3 regions of the Modestobacter lacusdianchii genome follow, and region 1 is predicted to be linked to each of the others. Evidence: predicted binding sites of a transcription regulator. Region 1 holds the regulator's gene; each other region holds the start of a gene.
What was found. Region 1 encodes LexA, which represses DNA repair genes until DNA is damaged. Its sites were predicted from a motif close to TCGAACANNTGTTCGA; they were not measured.

Region 1 (7,535 bases):
TGACGCTGGTGCGCTTCTTCGGCAGGCGCTTGCGCACCGGGTGCGACAGGGCGGTGGCGGCCGGGGCGGTCTCCTCGACGGTGGCCTCGGCCTTGGTGCCGTCGTTCTTGCCCTTGCCGCCGGACAGCGGCTGGCCGACCTTGCAGTTGTCGCGGTAGATGGCCAGGGCCTTGATGCCCATCTTCCATCCCTGGAAGTAGATGTCCGCGACCTCCTCGACGGTCGCCGACTCCGGCATGTTGACCGTCTTGCTGATCGCGCCGGAGATGAACGGCTGCACCGCGGCCATCATCCGGACGTGGCCCATCGGGGAGATGGAGCGCTCGCCCATCGCGCAGTCGAACACCTCGTAGTGCTCGGGGCGCAGGCTCGGGGCGTCGACGACGTGCCCGTGCTCGGCGATGTACTCGACGATCGCCTCGACCTGCTCCTCCTGGTAGCCCAGGCTCTTCAGCGCCCGCGGGACCGTCTGGTTGACGATCTGCATGGAGCCGCCGCCGACCAGCTTCTTGAACTTGACCAGCGAGAAGTCCGGCTCGATGCCGGTCGTGTCGCAGTCCATCATGAAGCCGATGGTGCCGGTGGGGGCCAGCACCGAGGCCTGCGCGTTGCGCCAGCCGTTCTCGGCGCCGATGGCCAGGCAGTCCTGCCACTGCTGGGTGGCGACCTTGAGCACGTCGGCGTCGTCGGCGCCGACCGGGCGGATGGCGTCGTTGGCCGCGGCGTGCTTGCGCATCACCCGGGCGTGGGCGTCGGCGTTGCGGGCGAAGCCCTCGTAGGCGCCGACGACGCCGGCCAGCTCGGCGGAGCGGCGGTAGGCGGTGCCGGTCATCAGCGAGGTGATCGCCGCCGCCAGCGTCTGGCCGCCCCGGGAGTCGTAGGCGTGGCCGGTGGCCATCAGCATCGCGCCGAGGTTGGCGTAGCCGATGCCCAGCTGCCGGTAGGCCCGGGTCGTCTCACCGATCGGGTCGGTCGGGAAGTCGGCGAAGCAGATGGAGATGTCCATCGCGGTGATGATCAGCTCGACGGCCTTGACGAAGTTCTTGGCGTCGAACGTGCCGTCGTCCTTGAGGAACTTCATCAGGTTCAGCGACGCCAGGTTGCACGAGCTGTTGTCCAGGCTCATGTACTCCGAGCAGGGGTTGGACGCGTTGATCCGCCCGGTCTCGGGGTTGGTGTGCCAGTCGTTGATCGTGTCGTCGTACTGGATGCCCGGGTCGGCGCACTCCCAGGCGGCCTTGGTGACCTTGCCGAACAGCTCACGGGCGTCGACGGTCTCGATCACCGAGCCGTCGGAGCGGGCGCGCAGGCCGAACTCGGTGCCGTTCTCGACCGCACGCATGAACTCGTCGTTGACCCGGACCGAGTTGTTGGCGTTCTGGTACTGGACGCTGGTGATGTCCTTGCCGCCCAGGTCCATGTCGTACCCGGCGTCCCGCAGCGCGCGGATCTTGTCCTCCTCGCGCGCCTTGGTCTCGATGAACTCCTCGATGTCGGGGTGGTCGATGTCGAGGACGACCATCTTCGCCGCGCGGCGGGTGGCGCCACCGGACTTGATCGTGCCGGCGGAGGCGTCGGCGCCGCGCATGAAGGAGACGGGGCCGGAGGCGGTGCCGCCGGAGGAGAGCAGCTCCTTGGAGGAGCGGATGCGGGAGAGGTTGAGGCCGGCGCCGGAGCCGCCCTTGAAGATCAGGCCCTCTTCCCGGTACCAGTTCAGGATCGAGTCCATCGTGTCGTCGACCGCGAGGATGAAGCAGGCGCTCACCTGCTGCGGGGAGGCGGTGCCCACGTTGAACCAGACGGGCGAGTTGAAGCTGAACACCTGGTGCAGCAGCATCCAGGTCAGCTCGTGCTCGAAGACCTCGGCGTCGGCCTCGCTGGCGAAGTAGTCGTGCTCGCGGCCGGCCGCGCCGTAGGTCAGCACGACGCGGTCGATGAGCTGACGGAGGCTGGTCTCGCGCTGCGGGCTGCCGACCGCACCCCGGAAGTACTTCGTGGTGACGATGTTGGTGGCGTTGATGCTCCACTCGGCCGGGAACTCGACCCCGCGCTGCTCGAAGTTGATCGAGCCGTCCCGCCAGTTGGTCATGACGACGTCGCGGCGCTCCCAGACGACCTCGTCGTAGGGGTGCACACCAGCGGTGGTGAACACGCGCTTCACCTTCAGCCCCTTGCCCCGGGTGGGGGCCTTGGCGGCGGTGCGGCGGTTGCGGCTGGTGGCGACGCGGTCGGCTGTCTCGGTCAAGGCGTGCTCCCCTGGAAGGCGTTCGGGTGTGCGAGTGGTGGCTGCGACGTCGATGGGCGTCGGGAGGCGGTGGTCGGTGCTGCTGACGGCACGGGCGCCGGTGTCAGCGGGACGGGGCGGGCCCGGCGGCGTCGCCGGGCGGGGCCCCGTCAGCGGGGTCGGTGGACTCCGGGTCAGTGGAGTCGGACTCGGGGCGGCCGGTGGCCCCGTAGCGGAGCCGCCGGAGCTCGGCGATCTCCTTCTCGAAGTCGGCCGCGGAGCTGAAGGACCGGTACACGCTGGCGAACCGGAGGTAGGCCACCTCGTCGAGGTAGCGGAGCGGGCCCAGGATGGCCAGGCCGACCTCGTTGCTCGGCACCTCGGCGGACCCCGTGGCCCGCACGGCGTCCTCGACCTTGGCGGCGAGGACGGCCAGCTGAGCCTCGTCGACGGGCCGGCCCTGACAGGCCCGGCGCACCCCGGCGATGACCTTGTTGCGGTCGAAGGGCTCGCTGACGCCGCTGCGCTTGACGACGGCGAGCACCGGCTCCTCCACGGTGGTGAACCGGCGGCCGCAGACCGGGCAGGACCGACGACGACGGGTGGTCGCCCCCTCGTCGGTCTCCCGCGAGTCGACGACCCGACTGTCAGGGCTGTGGCAGAAGGGACAGCGCACCGGGCACCTCCTCGATCGGCGGGCCGCGAGAGCGACCGTCCGACGCTCCCTGTGGACCGACCGGGGGACATCCGGTGGATGTCCTGGGACTGACCTGGGGAAGCGCCTGTGGATGAGAACTACATCTCTGTCACACAAGATGTTGGGGTCAGGTTAGCTCCCGACCCCTACAGGTACGCAACCCCGGGGCGGCGTGTCGTCTTCCTCCGTCGCGTCCGCCCCGTCCGCACCAGGCGTGGAGCGCCACTGCCACCCAGCCCTGAGGCCACTGCCGGGCAGGTCAGGGCAGCTCCAGCTCCGCACCGGGCAGCAGGTCGACGCTGTCGAGCCCGTTGAGCTCCACGATCGCGTCGACCACCGCCCGCGGGTCCTCCTCCGGCGCGACCTCCCGGGCGATGGACCACAACGTGTCCCCCGACTGGACGACGACGGTCGAGGAACCGGCCAGCCGGAGGCCGCCGTCCCGGTCACCGAGCTCGACGACGACCACGGTGGCCGCAGCGATCGACAGACCGATGGCGACCGACAGCCCGGCGGCCACCCGCCGGCCACGGTCGGTCAGCCGCAGTGGCGCCGGACCGAGGTCGTACGGCGGCCACTCCCCCGCGACCCTGCCGGTGGCGGACCCGTCGCGCCCGCACCCGCCCCGCACCGGACGGGCCGCGGCGACCCCGTCGACCCGGACGGGTCGACCACCCGGCCTGGCCGGGTCGCGCCGGGCGACGGCCGGCGCGACGGACTGGGCACCCCGGACCCCGACGGCACGGGCCGGCGCCGGGCGGGCCGAGGCCGGCCGGACCGGACCCGGGCGGGACGACGCCGGGGTGGAGGCGGTGAGGCTGCGCTGCGGGCTGACCATCGGGACGCTCCTGCTGTCTGACTGTGCCGGACGGGACGACGACCGAGGGACCGGGCGACCAGGTGGTGCACTCGAACGCCTGTTCGACTCGAACGTCTGTGCGATGTCTACCGCACGGCAGTGACAGATCCACCCCTCGACACCGGATTTCTTCGAACACCTGTTTGAACTACACCGGTGCAACCCGCTACGGTGCACCTGCGATCGACACGGGGCCGCCCTGCCCGGCCACCGGCCCGGCGGCCGGGCGCCCCGGTCGACAGGCACCCGGAGACGCTGCCCCGGCAGCCGGACGAGGAGGACACATGGCGGCCGACGGCCCGACAGCAGACGGCGGCGCGAGCTCCTCCCGGCGCACGCGCGCCACGGACGACGACGCCGTCGCGGGTGGTGGCGCGGCGGTCCGCGAGTTCCCCGACCGCGGCGAGGCCGGCGACGGCCTGACCCAGCGGCAGCGCCGGGTGCTCGAGGTCATCCGCGACTCCATCGAGCGGCGCGGCTACCCGCCCTCGGTCCGGGAGATCGGCGAGGCCGTCGGCCTGTCCTCGGCCTCGTCGGTGGCCCACCAGCTGTCGGTGCTGCAGCGCAAGGGCTGGCTGCGGCGCGACCCGAACCGGCCCCGCGCGCTCGACGTCCGGCTGCCCGGCGACACCCCCGGGGCGCCCGCCGCCGACCCGGCCGCGCTGGCCGGCGCCGGGGCCGGCAGCGGCCTCGACGAGGCCGCCACCCCCCGCCCCACGTACGTGCCGCTGGTCGGCCGGATCGCCGCCGGTGGTCCGGTCCTGGCGGAGCAGGCCGTGGAGGACGTGTTCCCGCTGCCGCGGGAGCTGGTCGGCGAGGGCACCCTCTTCATGCTGAAGGTGGCCGGCGACTCGATGGTCGACGCGGCGATCTGCGACGGCGACTGGGTCGTCGTCCGCCAGCAGCCGACCGCGGAGAACGGCGAGATCGTCGCGGCCATGATCGACGGCGAGGCGACGGTGAAGACCTACAAGCGCCGCGACGGGCACGTGTGGCTGCTGCCGCACAACGACGCCTACGAGCCGATCCCCGGCGACGACGCCACCGTGCTGGGCCGCGTGGTCACGGTGCTCCGCCGGGTTTGACCCACCTGTCGACAGCCGGCGACCCCGCGGGGTCGCCGGCCGTCTCGGGGAATGCCGTTCAGCGCCGCTGGTAGTCCCCGTCCCGCTTCTCGAAGAACGCCCGGAGCGCCTCCTGGTGGTCCTCGGTCCGGAACATCTCCAGGAAGCGCTGGGTCTGCAGCGCCTGCCCCTGAGCGAAGTCCATCTCGAACGCGCCGGTGACCGCCTGCTTGGTGACCTCGACCGACAGCGGAGCCCGGGTGGCGATCCGCTGGGCCTTGGCGAGCGCGGCGTCCATCAGGTCGGCCGGCTCGTGCACCTCGGTCACCAGCCCCCAGTTCAGCGCCTGCTGGGCGGTGTACCGGGCCCCGGTCAGCAGGATCTCCTTCGCCGGCCCTAGCCCCACGACGCGCGGCAGCCGCCAGAAGCTCACGATGAGCCCGACGTTGACGCCGGCCGCGACGAAGAAGGCGTCCGTGGAGGCGATCCTGATGTCGCAGCAGAGGGCGAACTCCAGTCCCCCGCCGATCGTCGGGCCGTTGATGGCGGCGACGACCGGCGTCCGGAAGTGCTGCACGCCGTTGAGCACCCGGCCGAACTCGGCCAGATAGTCGGTGAGCTGCTCGTCGGTCATCGACTGGTCCTCACCGAGGTGGGCGCCCGCGGTGAACGCCCGCCCCTCGCCGGTGATCACCAGGCAGCGGACCTGCTCGTCGGCGTCGAGGACGTCCAGCGCCCTCATGAACGACCGCCGGCTCTCCCAGCTGAACGTGTTCGACGGCGGACTGTCCAGCGTCAGGACGGCGATGTGCGGGGTCTCGTAGCGCAGCTGAACCCCGGGGCCCACGTCGGTCGTGGTCACGGTCATGCGTTCTCCTCCGAGAGTGCGGGGGTGCGGGACGGAGCGGGGCGACGGCGCCGGACGGACTCACCCGGTCGGCGGTCGAGCAGGCGCATGGCGATGACCGCCACGACGATGTTGATCAGCAGGATGACCACCGACAGGGCGCCCACCCGCTGGTACAGCGACTCGTTGGACAGGTTGTAGAGGACGGTGGCGATGGTGGGGTTGGCGCCGGTGTAGAGGAACACCGACATCTCCAGCTCCCGGAAGAGCAGGACGAAGTTGAGCAGCCCGGCCGCCAGCAACGAGGGGCGCAGCAGCGGGACGGTGATCCTCCGCCAGGTACGGGCCCACGAGGCGCCCAGGCTCCTCGAGGCCTCCTCGACCTCGGCGCCGATCTGCCCCATCCCCGCGTGCACGTAGGCGAAGGTGAGCGGCAGCGCGCTGCCCGCGTAGGCGATGAGCAGGATCGACATCGACCCGCCCAGCCCGAACGGCGGGGCGGCGTACGCGATGATCAGCCCGATCCCCAGGACGGCGCCGGGGAAGGCGAGCGGCGCGGCCATCGCCGGCGCGATCACTGCGTTGCTGCGGGCCCGGGTCCGGTGCACCAGCCAGGAGGCCAGCAGCGCGAGAGCGAGGGCGATCACCGTCGCCGCGAGGGCGAGGAGGAGGCTGTTGCCCATCGCCGCGGTGATCAGTGGCTGGCTGAACACCTGCTCGTAGTTGCCGGTCAGGGTGAAGTTGTCCGCCCCGAACGGCCGGCCCAGCGCCTCCCGGAACGACGTCGCCAGCAGGATGCCGAACGGCAGCACGATGCTGAGGACGACGACCAGCGAGCAGAAGGCCAGCCCGGCGGCCCGCGCCGCCGGCCCGAGGCGGGTGACTTCCTGACGCCCCGGCTTGCCACCGATCACGGTGAACTTCCGGCCGCCGACCAGGCGCCGCTGGACCAGCAGCAGCGCGGCGATGATCACCAGGATCGGCACCGAGATGACCGCCGCGGCCTCGATCCGGGGCGGGAACTGCATGAGGCTCAGCAGCACGGTCGGGATGGTCTGGAAGCCGGTGGGCGCCCCGAGGATGGCGACCGGGCCGAAGATGACCGCAGCGCTGACGAAGACCAGGATCGAACCCGCGATCAGGGCCGGGGCGATCACGGGGAAGGTGACCGTCCGCAGCACCCGCAGCCGGGAGGCACCCAAGCTCGCAGCCGCGTGCTCCAGGGCCGGGTCGATGCCCTCCAGCGCGGCCGAGACCGGCAGGAACACGAGCGGGTAGAGGAACAGCGAGAGGACGAAGATGATCCCCCACGGGCTGAAGATGTCGAAGGGCGCGGACTCCAGGCCGAACAGCGACATCAACGTCGTGTTCAGCAGCCCGTTGCGCGGCCCGAGCAGCAGGATCCAGCCCAGCGCGGCGATGAAGCTCGGCGCGGCGAAGGTGAGCACCGCGGTGCCCCGGAAGAACCGCCGGAACGGCAGGTCGGTGCGCACCGCGAACCAGGCGACCGGCAATCCCAGCAGCAGGCTGCCCACCACGGTGCCGACCGCGATCCACAGTGAGTTGAGGACAGCCTCGACCAGACGCGGCTCACTCACCAGCAGGCCGTAGTTGCCCAGCGTGAACCCGCCGTCGTCAGCCACGAAGCTCTGCCCGAAGACCTGCGCGATCGGGTAGCCGATCAACGCCACGATCGCCAGCACCCAGACCCAGCGCATCGCCCGCTCGAAGCCGGTGCCCCGCCGCTGGCCCGGGCTTCTCCGGCGCGGCGGCGCGGTGGCCCCCGGCGGGGCCCCCGCCAGGTCGCTGACCGCCGTGGTGGTGGCGGCCGAGCTGGTCAGCGC
Region 2 (7,535 bases), on a different contig from region 1:
CGCAGGCTGCGCCCCTCGCGGACCTCGTCCTTGAGCCGCTCGAAGTAGACGACGAAGGAGTCGGCGGTGATGCCGATCGAGACGATGAACCCGGCGATGCCGGCCAGGCTGAGGGCGAACCCGATCTCCCGGCCCAGCAGCACCAGGGCCGCGTAGACGACGACCGCCGACAGCACCAGGCTGGCGATCATCACCAGGCCGAGCAGCCGGTAGTAGAGCAGGGCGTAGAGGAAGACCAGCGCCACACCGATGGCGCCGGCGATCAGCCCGGCCCGCAGCTGCTCGCTGCCCAGCTCGGTGGTGATCGTCTGCGCGGTGGCCTGCTCGAAGGTCAGCGGCAGGGCCCCGTACTTCAGCTGGTTCGCCAGCTCCGTCGCCGACTCCTGGTCGAAGCTGCCCGAGATCTGGGTGGTGCCGCCGACGATCGCCGAGTTGATGGTCGGGGCCGAGACGACCCGGCCGTCCAGCGTGATCGCCACGTTGTTGCCGACGTTGGCGGTGGTGTAGTCCGCCCACGCGGCCGAGCCGTCGTTGGTGAAGTCCAGGTCGACGACCCACTCGCCGGTGCCCTGCGCGGTGCCGGCGGTGGCGTCGGAGACGTCGGTGCCCTCGATGACCGCCGGGCCCAGGAGGAACTTCGCCGTCCCGTCGTCGGAGCAGGCGGCGATGTAGGACTCCGGACGGTCGACCTCGGTGGACGTCGTGTCGCAGGTGAGGGTCGCGTACTCCGCGGCCGCCTCCTCCTGGGTCACGGCCGGGGCGTCCGCGTCGGCGACCGCGGGGTCGCTGACCGCACCGCTGCCGGTCGCGGCCGGCGGGGTGGTCTCCACCGCGGCGTCCGTCGGCGCCGCCGAGCTGTCCGCAGGGTCGGTCGGGGCCGGGTCGGTCGCGGCCGGGTCGGTCGCCTCGGCGCCGTCGGTGGGTGCGGGGGACTCGGTGGCCGCCGGGGTGGCGGCCTCGGGCCCACCGATCACCGGCCGGAACCGCAGCTGTGCCGTCGCGCCCAGCTCACGGGCGCGCTCGCCGTTGTCACCGGGGACCGAGATGACGATGTTGCTGTCGCCCTCGGTGACGACCTCGGCCTCGCTGACCCCCAGCCCGTTCACCCGCTGCTCGATGATCTGCCGGGCGAGCTCGAGGTCCTCGGGGTCAGGGGCCTGACCGTCCGGGGTGCGGGCGGTGAGCGTGACCGTCGTGCCGCCCTGGAGGTCCAGGCCCAGCTGGGGGGTGCGCGTGTCACCGGTGAGGTACACCAGCGCGTACAGCCCCGCGACGATCAGGAGGAAGGCGGCGAAGTAGCGCCGCGCAGGGAGCTGGCGGGCGGCCATCCGGGGTACCCGGCTCAGCGAGCGCGGTCGGTGGAGCCGCCGTCGCCGTCGACGGTGCCCTCGACGGTGCCCGTGGCGCCGGTGCTGCCCTGGAGACCGACGGTGCCGGCGGGCTGGCGGACCTCCATCACGGCCGGGCGGGCCACGGTGACCACCACGCCCGGGGCGACCTCGAGGCCGATGGTGCCCTCACCGAGGGAGGCGACCGTGCCGTGGATGCCGCTGGTCAGCATCACCGGGGTGCCGACGGTCAGCGACTCCTGCAACGCCGCCGCGTTGGCCTGCATCTTCTTCCGCTGCCGGGCGGGCAGCACGATGAGCAGGGCGAACGCCAGGACGAGCAGGATCAACGGGAAGAACTGTTCCACGACTGGTGAGCCTCTCTACCGCGACAGGTGGCGCGGTGGGTGCGGCCCGGGGTCGGGCCGCTCGGGTACATCGGCGCCGGCGCACTCCGCGCGCACGGAGTGGCTCCGGGGCGAGGCGCCCCGGCCGCAGCCGGGTTGCGCGCCAGCGCGCAGGAGTCTAGGCGTCGAACAGGGTCTGTGACGAAGCCCCGTCCAGCGGCGGGTCGCCTGTGCCCCCACTGAGAGGGAGGCCGCCGCGCGGCACCGGGTGCCCCAGGTGCCGGAACGCCGCCTCCGTCGCCACCCGGCCGCGAGGGGTCCGGGCGAGCAGGCCGGCGCGCACGAGGAAGGGCTCGCAGACCTCCTCGACGGTGTGCGGCTCCTCCCCGACCGCCACCGCCAGCGTGGCCACGCCCACCGGGCCGCCGCCGAACTTGGTCACCAGCGCGTCGAGCACCGAGCGGTCCAGCCGGTCGAGCCCGAGGTCGTCGACGTCGTAGAGCGCCAGGGCGGCCCGGGCCACCTCGAGGGTGACCCGGCCGTCGGCCCGCACCTCGGCGTAGTCGCGCACCCGGCGCAGCAGCCGGTTGGCGATCCGCGGCGTGCCGCGCGAGCGCCCGGCGATCTCGGCCGAGCCCTCCGGGGACAGCTCGACGCCCAGCAGGTCGGCGCTGCGCGCCAGCACCCGCTGGAGCTCGGCCGGCTCGTAGAACTCCATCTGCCCGACGAAGCCGAACCGGTCGCGCAGCGGCCCGGTCAGCAGGCCGGCCCGGGTGGTGGCGCCGACCAGGGTGAAGGGGTTGATCTCCAGCGGGATCGCGGTGGCGCCGGGGCCCTTGCCGACCACGACGTCGACCCGGAAGTCCTCCATCGCCATGTAGAGGAGCTCTTCGGCGGGGCGGGCGATGCGGTGGATCTCGTCGATGAACAGCACGTCACCGGGGGCCAGGTTCGACAGCATCGCGGCCAGGTCGCCCGACCGCTCGATGGCCGGACCGCTGGTGATCTTGACCGAGGTGCCCAGCTCCGAGCCGATGATCAGCGCCAGGCTGGTCTTGCCGAGCCCGGGCGGGCCGGACAGCAGCACGTGGTCCGGCGGCCGTCCGCGCCGCTTGGCGCCCTCCAGCACCAGGTCCAGCTGACGGGCGACCTTCGGCTGGCCGATGAAGTCGCCCAGCGAGTGCGGCCGGAGCGCGGACTCGACGACCCGCTCCTCGTCCCCGGCGCGCGGGTCGACCGCATCGTCGGGGAACCGGCCCGGCCCGGCGTCGGCGGCGGACAGGCCCCGGTCGAACGGGCCGCTCACGACCGGCCCAGCATCTGCAGCGCCTGACGGAGCAGCAGCGCCACCTGGACGCCGCCGTCCGCGGCCTGCTGCTCGGCCACCGGCTCGAGGGCGGTCAGCGCGGACTCGGCCTCCCGACTGCTCCAGCCCAGCCCGACCAGGGCCGAGGTGAGCTGGTCACGCCAGGGCGCCACCGGGGTCACCGCCGGCAGCCCCGGGGTCGCCGGACCGTCCAGCGAGGTGTCGGTGGCCGTGGTGCCCAGCCGGTCACGGAGCTCCAGCACGAGCCGCTCGGCACCCTTCTTGCCGATCCCGGGCACCTGCATCAGCGCCTTGAGGTCGCCCATCGAGACCGCCCGGCGCACCTCCCGCGGCGGGTGGATGGCCAGCACCGCCTGGGCCAGCCGGGGGCCGACCCCGTTGGCGGTCTGCAGCAGCTCGAACAGCTGCCGCTCGTCGTCGTCGGCGAAGCCGTAGAGGGTCAGCGAGTCCTCGCGCACCACCAGGCTGGTCGACAGCCGGGCCGGCTCCCCCACCGTCAGCCGGGCGATCGTGCCCGGGGTGCACTGCACGGACAGCCCCACCCCGCCGACCTCGACGACCGCGCCGTCCGGGGACACCGCGGCCACCCGGCCGTTCACGCTGGCGATCAACGGGCCACTCCTGTCGGTCGGTCCGGGCACCGGGTGGCGCCTGCTGTGCTCATCGGGAGGCGGCTGGTCACGAGACGGCTCGTCACGGGACCGCTCATCGCGAGATGCCGGTCCAGCGCGGGAGGGTGGTGCTGCGCACCGGCGCGCCGATGCCGCCGGCCAGCGCCGCCACCCGCAGCCTGGCCTGCGCCGGGGCGCGCCAGACGTGGCAGACGGCCAGCGCGAGGGCGTCGGCGGCGTCGGCCGGCTTGGGCGCGGTGGCCAGGCCGAGCACCCGGGTCACCATGAGCGTGACCTGCTCCTTGTCGGCGCGGCCGTTGCCGGAGATCGCGGCCTTCACCTCGCTGGGCGTGTGCCAGGCCACCGGCAGGTCGGCCTGTGCCGCGGCCAGCGCCGCGACCCCGGCGGCCTGGGCGGTGCCGGTCGCCGTCCCCTTGTTGTTCTGGGTGAAGACCCTCTCGATCGCCACCGCCACCGGCCGGTGCTCCCGGAGCAGCGCGGTGACCGCGGTGTGCACCTCGAGCAGCCGCAGCTCCAGGTCCAGCTCCGGAGAGGTGCGGACGACGCCGACCCCCAGCGCGGTGGGCCGGGCACCGGGACGCCCCTCGACCACGCCCCACCCGCACCGGGTCAGGCCCGGGTCGATGCCGAGCACCCGCATGACCACTCCCCCACCATCGCACGAACACACGTTCGAGTCGACGCTAGCCGGGATGCCAGCCGGACGGGCCCACGACACGCCCGTCGGCCCCCGTCCAGAGGCTCGTCCCGAGCGGGCGAGGGACGAGGAGGACGGACGAAGGACCCTCTCGCCCCCCAGCACTCGCACGCTCGCACCGGGGCCCTGCGAGAGGGCCTAGGCGTCGATGGTCTCCAGGACCTCGTCGGAGACGTCGTAGTTGGCGTAGACGTTCTGCACGTCGTCGAGGTCCTCGAGGGCGTCGATGAGCTTGAACACCTTCGCCGCGGCCTCGGCGTCCAGCTCGACCTGCACGCTGGGCACGAAGCCCATGTCGGCGGAGTCGTACTCGATGCCGGCCTCCTGCAGGGCGGTGCGCACGGCGACCATGTCACCGGGCTCGCTGACCACCTCGAAGGTGTCGCCCAGGTCGCGGACCTCCTCGGCGCCGGCGTCCAGGACGGCCATCAGCACGTCGTCCTCCGTGTGGCCGGCGGCCGGGACGACGACCACGCCCTTGCGCGAGAAGAGGTAGGACACCGAGCCCGGGTCGGCCATGGTGCCGCCGTTGCGGGTCATCGCGGTGCGCACCTCCATCGCCGACCGGTTCTTGTTGTCGGTGAGGCACTCGATGAGCACGGCGACCCCGGCCGCGGCGTAGCCCTCGTAGGTGATGCCCTGGTAGTCGACACCGCCGGCCTCGGCGCCGGACCCGCGCTTGACCGCGCGGTCGATGTTGTCGTTGGGCACCGAGCTCTTCTTCGCCTTCTGGATGGCGTCGAAGAGGGTCGGGTTGCCCGCCGGGTCACCGCCGCCGGTGCGGGCGGCCACCTCGATGTTCTTGATCAGCTTGGCGAAGAGCTTGCCGCGCTTGGCGTCGATCCCGGCCTTCTTGTGCTTGGTCGTCGCCCACTTGGAATGGCCGCTCACTTGCTCTCCTCGCTGACGCTCGTCGGCTGCGTCCGCAGCCGAGCCACTGTGCACTCTGGTGAGGTCGCACGCTCACTCACTGAGCAGCTCTCCTCCCCCACCGCCGACGCCGGCACCGGCGCCGTCCGAACTCAGGTCCCGGGCACGGGCTGCCCGCACCAGCTCCACGAACAGCGCGTGCACCCGGGGATCACCCGTGAGCTCGGGGTGGAAGCTGGTGGCCACCAGGCGACCCTGGCGGACGGCCACGATCTTACCGTCGGCCGGCCCGCCCTCGACCCGGCCGAGGACCTCGACCCCGGGCCCGGCCTCCTCGACCCAGGGCGCCCGGATGAAGACGGCGTGCACCGGGGGCCCGTCCAGCCCGGCGATCGCGACCTCGCCCTCGAAGGAGTCGACCTGCCGGCCGAAGGCGTTGCGGCGCACCGTGACGTCCAGCCCGCCGATGGTCTCCTGGTCGGCCGGGGCGTCCAGCACCGTGTCGGCCAGCATGATCATCCCGGCGCAGGAGCCGTACACCGGGAGGCCGGCACGCACCGCCGCCCGCAGCGGCGCGAGCATCCCGAAGCGGGCAGCCAGCTTCGCCATCGTGGTCGACTCCCCGCCGGGCACGACCAGCCCGTCGACCTCGGCCAGCTCCGCCGGCCGGCGGACCGGCCGGGCACGGGCGCCGGCGGCGGTCAGGGCCGCGACGTGCTCACGGACGTCGCCCTGCAGGGCGAGCACCCCGACGAGCGGGGCGCTCACCAGCCGCGCACGGCGTAGCGCTCGGACTCCGGCAGCGTCGACACGTTGATCCCGACCATCGGCTCGCCCAGGCCGCGGGAGACCTTGGCGACCACCTGCGGGTCGTCGAAGAAGGTGGTGGCCTGCACGATGGCCGCCGCCCGCTGGGCCGGGTCACCGGACTTGAAGATGCCCGAGCCGACGAAGACGCCCTGGGCACCCAGCTGCATCATCATCGCGGCGTCGGCCGGGGTGGCGATCCCGCCGGCGGTGAACAGCACGACCGGCAACGCGCCCCGCCGGGCGACCTCGACCACCAGGTCGTACGGGGCGCGCAGCTCCTTGGCGGCGACGAACAGCTCGGTCTCGTCCAGCGTCGACAGCCGCCTGATGTCGCCGCGGATCTGCCGCATGTGGCGGGTGGCCTCCACGACGTTGCCGGTACCGGCCTCGCCCTTGGAGCGGATCATCGCCGCGCCCTCGGCGATCCGGCGCAGCGCCTCGCCCAGGTCGGTCGCCCCGCACACGAACGGCACGGTGAACTCGCTCTTGGCGATGTGGTGCGCCTCGTCGGCCGGGGTGAGCACCTCGGACTCGTCGATGTAGTCGACGCCGAGCGCCTGCAGCACCTGGGCCTCGACGAAGTGCCCGATCCGGGCCTTGGCCATCACCGGGATGGAGACCGCGCCGATGATCGACTCGATCATGTCCGGGTCGCTCATCCGGGCGATGCCGCCCTGGGCCCGGATGTCGGCGGGCACCCGCTCCAGCGCCATCACCGCGACGGCGCCGGCGTCCTCGGCGATCCGGGCCTGCTCGGGGGTGACGACGTCCATGATCACGCCGCCCTTGAGCTGCTCGGCCATGCCGCGCTTGACGCGCTCGGTGCCGGTGCCCGGGGTGGTCTCGGCGGACTCGCTGGTGTGCTGGGTCACGGTGTGCTGCCTCGCAGGGTCGTCGGGCGTGGACGGCCCAGCGTACGGCGGTTCAGCCGGCCGACCGGCGGCCGTCCGGCGCGCCCCCGCCGACCGGGGCGGTGAGCACGGCGTCCAGCCCGTCGTCGATGTCGAAGTAGCGCGGCAGCGGACGGCGGGCGTGCAGCCGCAGCACGCGGGCCAGCCGCCCGTGCCGCAGCGCCCGGGTGTCCCGGACGGCGTCGTTGTAGAACCGCCGGGCCAGCCCGACCCGGACCCCCGCCTCGGTCAGCTCGGCCGGCCGCACCTCCTCGGGGACCCGCCGCAGCAACCGGCCCAGGGCGTTCTCGGCGGCCTCCCGGTCACCGGCCGACGGTGCGCGGGCACCGGCCGCGGCGCGCGCCAGCGCGGCGGCCAGGTCCGGCCCGAGCGCGTCGGCACCCTCGCGGGCCAGTGCCGCCGCGAGCTCGGCGCGGCGCAGCAGCGCGGCGTCCAGCACGTCGCGCGCCCGGCGGACCCTGCCGGCCAGCCGCCGCAGCCGGGTCAGCGTCCACGCCGTCCAGAGCAGGAGCGTGATCAGCAGCACGCCGGCGACGAGCAGCAGCCAGGCACCGGTGGTCACGACTGCTCAGGCTAGCGGCGCACCCGCCGCCGGAAGGGCCCCGGCGTCCCG
Region 3 (7,535 bases), on a different contig from region 1:
GCCGAGCACCATCCAGCCCAGGGTGAGCAGCGGTGCGGTGTCGCCGGCGCGCGGCGGGCCGGGACGGGCGGTGCGGGCGACGAGCAGGTCGAGTGCGGTCATCAGCACCAGCCCGGCGAACAGCCAGCCGGCGAGGTTGGTCAGCGGCACCGTGTCGATGCCGGGCAGCCCCGGGCTGGGGTGCGCCCAGCGCCAGTAGCCGGCCTGGACCAGCTGCGGGTCGAGCACGACGTCCCAGACCGCGAAGACGTAGGCCGCGATCAGCACCCGCACCGGCCGGGACGACGGCGCGAGCCGGCGGGCGGCCACCCAGCTGGGCCAGGCCATCATCAGCCAGGCCAGCGGCACCAGGAAGGGCACGCCGAGCAGCGTCGGGCCGAGCACGTCGCTGTAGGTGTAGCTGCCGTAGGGGAACCCGGTGGCCAGGCCCAGCGCCTCGAAGAGCACGGCGACCACGGCCACCAGCACCAGCACGCCGAGCCCGGTGCGCAGCCCCCGGCTGACGGCGGCGTGGCTGATCGCGGCCGCCGAGCCGAACAGCACGATCGCCCAGCTGACCCCGTCGCGGGCCGGGCCGTCGGTGAGCGGGTAGGCGATCGCGGTGCCCAGCAGGGCCACGGTGAGCGCCAGCGGCACCCAGCCGGCCGACGGCCGGGGGAGGACGCGGGGGGCGGTGATCGCGCCGGTCATCCCGCCGTCCTCCGGCGGAGCTTCCGGACGAGCTCTGCTCGCAGCCGGGCCGCCGGACGGCGGTCGGCGAGCACCACCCGCGCCGCGGTGCGCCCGGAGTTGCCGGACACCCCGCCGCCGGGGTGCGTGGAGGCGCCGGTCAGGTAGAGACCGCCCAGGCCGGGCACCCGGTGCCCGGACAGCGCCGGGGTGGGCCGGAACCCGAACATGCTGGCCAGGCTCATCTCCACGTGCATGACGTTGCCACGCAGCAGGGACAGTTCCTGCTCCAGCTTCAGCGGGGTCTGTACGTACAGCCGCTGTACCGAGTCGGCGAACCCCGGGGCGTAGCGGTCGACCGCGGCGATCAGCTGCTGGGCGGCCCGGTCGGCGATCTGCTCCCAGTCCGAGCCGTCGGCGAGCTCGTAGGGGTACCACTGGCCCCAGATGGTGACCACGTGCTGGCCAGCCGGGGCCAGTGTCGGGTCGCTCGCGGAGAACGACATCGCCAGCGGCACCGGCTCACGTGGCAGCTCGCCGGCCAGCCAGTCGCCGTGCGCCCGGGCCAGCTGCGCCCGGTCGGTGCACAGCAGTTGCAGCCCCTGTAACGCCTCGTCGCCCACCCCGGGGTACTGCGGCAACGCGTCGGTCTGGCAGCGCAGCACCAGGCCGAAGCCGTTGCCCAACGGCGGGTCGGCGTCGGCCAGCGCGGGCGGTGCGTCGTCCCCGGCGAGGGCCTTGGTGGCCAGCACGTGGCAGGCGGCGACGACGACGGGTGCGGTGATCCGCCGTCCGGAGACCGTCTGCACCCCGGTCACCCGCCGGTCGCCGTCCGGGCCCTCCACCAGCAGCCGCGCCGCGCCGTCCCCGAGGGTCACCCGGCCGCCGTCGCTGGCCAGCCGCGCGGCCAGCGCCTGCGTGAGCCCGCCCGAGCCGCCCACCGGGTGGCCGGGCGGGACGTCGTGCAGCAGCGCCACCCAGGCGACCATCGCGGCCGTGCCGGGCTCGGACATCGGCGGGCCGGACTGCGCCCCGAACCAGGCCAGCGCCGCCTTGAGCCGTTCGCTGGTGAACCAGCGGTCCAGCAGGGCGTCACCGGAACCGAGGAAGTCGGTGGCGATCTCCCCGCCGGAGGTGCGCGGCTGCCCGCGCCGGGGTGCGCCCACCGGCCACAGGTGCCGGACCAGCCGCGCGGGGCTCGGCCGGTCACCGAAGGCCGAGACCACCGCGGCGCTGCGCGGGCCCCACACCTCGACGAACCGGCGGTAGGCCGCGGCGTCGGCGTCCCCGCACGCGGCGGCGATCGAGGCGCAGGTGGCGTCGAGGTCGACGGAGAAGACCAGCGGCCGGCCGTCCGGACCGGGGTCACCGGGCACCGGCGCGGGCGCGAACCCCCACGGGTCGCAGTCGACGTAGTGCAGCCCGTGCCGCTCCAGCTCGAGCTCCTCGACCACCCCGCTGTGCCGGATGATCACGTGCGCGCTGGAGCCGCGGTCGACCCGCACGCCCGGCCAGCGCTCCACGGTGGAGACCGCGCCACCGAGCACCTCGTCGGACTCCACCACCTCCACCCGCAGCCCGGCCCGGGCCAGGTGGCAGGCGGCGACCAGGCCGTTGTGCCCTGAGCCGATGACGACGGCGTCGACGGCGGTGTCGGCCAGGGGTGTCTCCGGTGTCGCTACGGGGATCAGTCCTTCGGGACGGGGCGGGCCAGCGGCAACCGGGCGCCGAGGATGGCGAACGGGCGCGGGTCGCCGGGGAAGTGGTGATTGCGGGCCAGGTCGACGAACCCGTCGGCGTGGTAGAGCCGGAAGGCCTTGGTGTCGGTGTCCGGGGTGCTCAGCAACGCGGCCGGGTACGGCAGGTCGGCCAGCAGGGCGTGCAGCAGCTGGCGGCCCAGGCCGCGGCTCTGGGAGTCGGGGTGCACGTGCAGCTCGCAGACCTCGAAGGCCCCCGGCAGCCACTGCTTGGCCGTACGCCGGTCGAGGGCGCTGCGCACCTGGTCGTGCCACCACTGGCCGGGGGCGACCAGGTAGCCGTAGCCGAAGCCGACCAGGCGCTCGGCCGTCGTGCCGTCCTCCTGGCGGCCCTCGGCGAAGGCGCCGACCGCCCGGAAGCCGGGCCGCTCGGTGTGCTGCACGGCGTAGCCGTAGCGACCGGCGACGACGGAGTCGCCGTAGCCCATCGCGGCGCCGTAGATCGCCAGCGCCTCGTGCAGGTGCTCGCGCATCCAGCCGGCGGGCAGCTCGGTGACGCGGGTGGCGGGGGTGGTGTCGGTCATCGGGGGGTCCCCTCGTCGTCGCCGGGCCGGGAGCCGGGCCCGGGGCCCACCTCCGCGGGTGTGCCGGCGGTGAGCTGCAGCAGCTCGTCGTAGCTGGTGGGGAAGACGGTGTGCGGGTGCCCGGCCGCGGCCCACACCTGGTCGTGCCGGGCCAGCTCCACGTCGACCAGGGTGCCGATCGGCGCCGGGTGGCCGATCGGGGCGACCCCACCGATGGCCTGACCGGTGTGCTCGCGGACGAACCCGGGCGTGGCCCGGGCGATCCGGGGGACGCCGAGCAGGTCGGCGACGAGGGCCTCGTCGACCCGGTGCGCGCCGCTGGTCAGCACCAGCAGGGGCTGGCCGCCGGCGTCGAACACGAGGCTGTTGGCGATCGCGCCGACCTCGACGCCCAGCTGCGCGGCGGCGGCAGCGGCGGTGCGGGCGCTGTCGGGCAGCACGCGCACCTCGCCGGTTGCGCCGGCCTCGCGCAGCAGGCGTGCCACCTCGGCGACCCGGGGGTGCTGGGTCTCCGCGGCGGTCATGCCGGCGATCCTCCCACCGGCGCCGGGCCCGCGCCCCACCCGGGAGCCGCCGGTGGGTCCGTGGCCGCTGCCGGACCGGCGGCGCTCGGTGCAGCGGCTGTAACGACACGGCCGCCGACACGCCCGCGTCGGCTTGACGCCCTCGGTGGTGGACCGGTCTACTGGTCGGTGTTCGAACACCTGTTCGAACACCGGTGGGTCCGCTCACCGGCCCGGGTCGTCACGCCGCAGGGTGTGCGCTTCCCCGCCGGGCCGGTCGCGGTCCGACCGGTGGGGGGCTGAGAGTTGCGGAGTCTGTCATGAGCCGGGTGCTCGTCGGGGCCGGTGGCCACGTCGGTGAAGAGGTGCAGGTCGAGCAGGGGCCGTCGGGGCCGGCCCAGTTCTGGCGGGCGCAGACCCGCTACGTGGTGGGTGAGCTGCTCGACTCCTGGGTGGAGACCGCACCGTGGTGGCAGCCCGGCGCCGCCGGTCGTGGTGGCGCGTCCGCCGACCTGGTGGCCACCCGGCAGGTGTGGCGGGTCGAGGCCGTCCGCGCCGGGCGTTCCCGGATGAGCTTCGCCGGGGTGTTCGACCTGTCCTGGGAGCCGACGGCGAACCAGTGGCTGCTCGTGCGGGTGCACGACTGATGGGCGCCGCACGTGCCCTGCCGGCCCAGGGCGAGCTCCCGTTGCCCCCACCGCTGCCGACCGCCGCGGCCCAGCTGCTCGGCCAGGCCCACCGCGGCCTGGGCGAGGCCGCTGCCTGCCCCGACGCCGGCTGGCGGTACGCCACCGCGCACCTGGCCGCGCTCCGGGCCGCGGCCGCGGTGCTGGCCGCCCGTACCCAGCCCGAGCCGGCGCGGCGCCGGCCGCGCAGCGCCTGGGTGCTGATCGGTCAGGTCGCCCCGGAGCTGGGCGAGTGGGCGGCGTTCTTCGCCGCCGGGGCGGCCAAGCGCGCCGCGGCCGAGGCCGGGCTGTCGCACGCGGTGACCGAGCGGGAGGCCGACGACCTGGTGCGCGACGTGCGCACGTTCCTCGGCGTCGTCGAGACCGCGATCAGCCGCCCGGTGGCGTCGCCACCCCGGCTGCGCGCGGTCGACCCGGGCTCGCGCCGTCGCGGCTCCGGGCGCACCGGCCCGAGCACCACCGGTCCGAGCACCACCCCGTGAGCGACCCCTTCGTCCACCTGCACGTCGCCTCGGGGTACTCGATGCGGCACGGCGCCAACCACCCGGCCGACCTGGTCACCCGGGCAGCCGACCACGGCATGGGGGCGCTGGCGCTGACCGACCGCGACGGCCTCTACGGGGCGGTCAAGTTCGCCCTGGCCTGCCGGTCGGCCGACATCCGCCCGCTGTTCGGCGTCGACCTCGCCGTCGACCCGGTCGCCGGCGGCGAGCCGGGGGAGCAGACCCCCGGCCGGATCACCGCCGCCGCCCGGCACCGGGCCGCGCACCCCGCCGGCCGCCGGTCCCCGGCCCGCGGCGGGGCCAGCGTCGACCCGCGGTCCCCACGGGTCACCTTCCTCGCCCGGGACGGCGCGGGCTGGCGGTCGCTGTGCCGGCTGACCAGCGCCACCCACCTGGGCGGCACCCGCGGGGAGCCGGTGAGCTCGCTGACCCTGGCCGCCGAGCACTCGAACGGGCTGCTGGCGCTGCTGGGCCCCGGGTCCTCGGTGGGCCGGGCGCTGGCCGCCGGCCGGGCCGACCTGGCGCACGCCCGGCTCGCTGCCTGGCGATCGGTCTTCGGCCCCGGGCAGCTGGTGCTGGAGGTCGTGCACCACCGCGGGCAGGGCGACCGGTCCCGCGCGCAGGCGATGCTGCGGCTGGCCGCCGAGGCCGGGGTGCCGGCGGTGCTCACCAACGCCGTCCGGTGCGTCGACGCCATCGACGCCCCGACCGCCGACGTCCTGGACGCCAGCCGCCGACTGGTGCCGCTGGGGCAGCGGCACGTCGACCGGCGCACCGCCGAGGGGCACCTGAAGTCGGGCAAGGAGATGGCGCTGCTCGCCGAGGAGCTGGCCGGCCCCGACCGGGACGCCGCGCTGCGCCTGCTGGAGACCACCGCCCGGGTCGCCGAGCAGTGCGTGGTCGACGTCCGGGCCGACCTCGGCATCGGCACCGTGCGCCACCCCGAGCTCGACGTGGTCACCACCTCCGCCGAGCGGGGGATGAGCCCCTCGCAGGTGCTGCGCGGCCGGTGCGAGGCCGGGTTCGGCCGGCGCGGGATGAGCCCGACGGCCGCGGTGCGCGAGCGGCTGGAGGAGGAGCTGGCGGTGATCGACTCCCTCGGTTACCCGTCCTACTTCCTCACCGTCGCCGACGTGGTCACCCTGATCAAGGAGCTCCGGGTGCGGGCCGCGGCGCGCGGCTCGGGCGCCGGCAGCCTGGTCACCTACCTGCTGGGCATCTCCGACGTCGACCCGATCCGCTACGGCCTGCTGATGGAGCGGTTCCTCTCCCCGCTGCGCCACCAGCTGCCCGACATCGACATCGACGTCGAGTCCGCCCGGCGGATGGAGGTCTACGACGCGGTGATCGACCGCTTCGGTGCCTCCCGGGTCAGCTGCATCTCGATGATGGACACCTACCGGGTGCGGCACGCGATCCGCGACGTCGGCGCCGCCCTCGGGCTGCCCCCGGCCGAGGTCGACGCGGTGGCCAAGGCGTTCCCGCACATCCGGGCCAACCAGGTGCACGCGGCGCTGCGCGACCTCCCCGAGCTGCGGGCCAGCCGGATGGGGTCGCAGCGGGGCGGCGGCACCGGCGACCTCGACCTGCTGTTCGACCTGGTCTCCCGGCTCGACGGGCTGCCCAGGCACATCGCGCTGCACCCGTGCGGCGTGCTGCTCTCCGACGCCACCCTGCTCGACCGCACCCCGGTGGAGAACAGCTACCTCGGCTACCCGATGAGCCAGTTCGACAAGGACGACGTCGAGGAGCTGGGGCTGCTCAAGCTCGACCTGCTCGGCATCCGGATGCAGTCGGCGATCGCCCACGCCATGGACGAGGTGGCCCGGGTCGACGGGGAGCAGGTCGACATCGACGCCGTGCCCCGCGACGACCCGGCGACGTTCGAGCTGATCCGCAGCACCCGCACGCTGGGCATGTTCCAGATCGAGTCACCGGGCCAGCGCGAGCTGGTCGGCAAGTTCGGGCCGCAGACCTTCGAGGACCTCATCGTCGACATCTCGCTGTTCCGGCCCGGGCCGGTGAAGAGCGACATGGTCACCCCGTTCCTGATGGCCCGGAACGGCTGGCGCGACCCGGTGTACCTGCACCCCGCGCTGAAGCCGGCGCTGGAGCAGACCGCCGGGGTGGTGGTCTTCCACGAGCAGGTGCTGCAGATCGTGTCGGTGATGACCGGTTGCACGCTGGCCGAGGCCGACGAGGTGCGCCGGGCACTGGGGGAGAAGGACGCCCACCCCGAGGTCAAGGCCTGGTTTGCGCCGCGGGCGCTGGCCGAGGGCTTCGACACCGCGGTGGTCGAGCAGGTCTGGGAGGTGCTGGTCGCCTTCGGCTCCTTCGGCTTCTGCAAGGCCCACGCCGCGGCGTTCGCGCTGCCCACCTACCAGTCGGCCTGGCTGAAGACCCACCACACCGCGGCCTTCCTGGCCGGGGTGCTCACCCACGACCCGGGCATGTACCCCAAGCGGCTGATCCTCGACGACGCCCGCAACTTCGGCGTGCAGGTGCTCGGCCTCGACGTCAACGCCTCGGCCGGCACCTACCGGATCGAACGGGTCGACGGCGGCCCGGACGACGGCACCATGGACGACGGGGCTGCCGGCGACGGGCCTCACGGCGACGACCTGGACGACGGGGGCCGGTCGTGGGCCCGGCCGTCGTGGATGCCGGCGTCGATGCCCGACCCGGGGCGGTACGGCATCCGGCTGTCGCTGGCCGACGTGAAGGGGATCAACGACGAGGAGGTCACCCGCATCCAGGCCGGGCAGCCCTACCGCTCGCTGACCGACTTCTGGAACCGGGCGCGGGTGTCCCGGCCGGTGGTGGAGCGGCTGGTGCTGGCCGGGGGCTTCGACTCGGTCTACGGGTTCGGGGTGCGCGACAGCGAGGCCGGCCG

Region 2: a site for LexA is predicted at 4,295-4,310, ahead of ruvC (crossover junction endodeoxyribonuclease RuvC). Genes of this name have one in related genera too.
Region 3: a site for LexA is predicted at 3,647-3,662, ahead of ACJTNH_RS00885 (DUF6504 family protein). Genes of this name have one in related genera too.

The regions. Positions count from the first base shown of each region.
Region 1 covers NZ_JBJJTJ010000003.1:148,286-155,820, forward strand. The annotation lists gene ACJTNH_RS03315 (vitamin B12-dependent ribonucleotide reductase) at 1-2,245, opposite strand, end outside; gene nrdR (transcriptional regulator NrdR) at 2,349-2,900, opposite strand; gene ACJTNH_RS03325 (LysM peptidoglycan-binding domain-containing protein) at 3,181-3,759, opposite strand; gene lexA (transcriptional repressor LexA) at 4,065-4,865, shown strand; gene ACJTNH_RS03335 (enoyl-CoA hydratase/isomerase family protein) at 4,924-5,712, opposite strand; gene ACJTNH_RS03340 (ABC transporter permease) at 5,709-7,535, opposite strand, start outside.
Region 2 covers NZ_JBJJTJ010000001.1:59,339-66,873, forward strand. The annotation lists gene secD (protein translocase subunit SecD) at 1-1,328, opposite strand, end outside; gene yajC (preprotein translocase subunit YajC) at 1,343-1,696, opposite strand; gene ruvB (Holliday junction branch migration DNA helicase RuvB) at 1,854-2,981, opposite strand; gene ruvA (Holliday junction branch migration protein RuvA) at 2,978-3,613, opposite strand; gene ruvC (crossover junction endodeoxyribonuclease RuvC) at 3,708-4,274, opposite strand; gene ACJTNH_RS00320 (YebC/PmpR family DNA-binding transcriptional regulator) at 4,470-5,222, opposite strand; gene pdxT (pyridoxal 5'-phosphate synthase glutaminase subunit PdxT) at 5,295-5,969, opposite strand; gene pdxS (pyridoxal 5'-phosphate synthase lyase subunit PdxS) at 5,966-6,883, opposite strand; gene ACJTNH_RS00335 (hypothetical protein) at 6,936-7,484, opposite strand; gene ACJTNH_RS00340 (glycosyltransferase family 4 protein) at 7,496-7,535, opposite strand, start outside.
Region 3 covers NZ_JBJJTJ010000001.1:183,159-190,693, reverse strand. The annotation lists gene ACJTNH_RS00905 (carotenoid biosynthesis protein) at 1-690, opposite strand, end outside; gene ACJTNH_RS00900 (phytoene desaturase family protein) at 687-2,300, opposite strand; gene ACJTNH_RS00895 (GNAT family N-acetyltransferase) at 2,357-2,950, opposite strand; gene ACJTNH_RS00890 (YbaK/EbsC family protein) at 2,947-3,474, opposite strand; gene ACJTNH_RS00885 (DUF6504 family protein) at 3,774-4,100, shown strand; gene ACJTNH_RS00880 (SAV_6107 family HEPN domain-containing protein) at 4,100-4,621, shown strand; gene ACJTNH_RS00875 (DNA polymerase III subunit alpha) at 4,618-7,535, shown strand, end outside.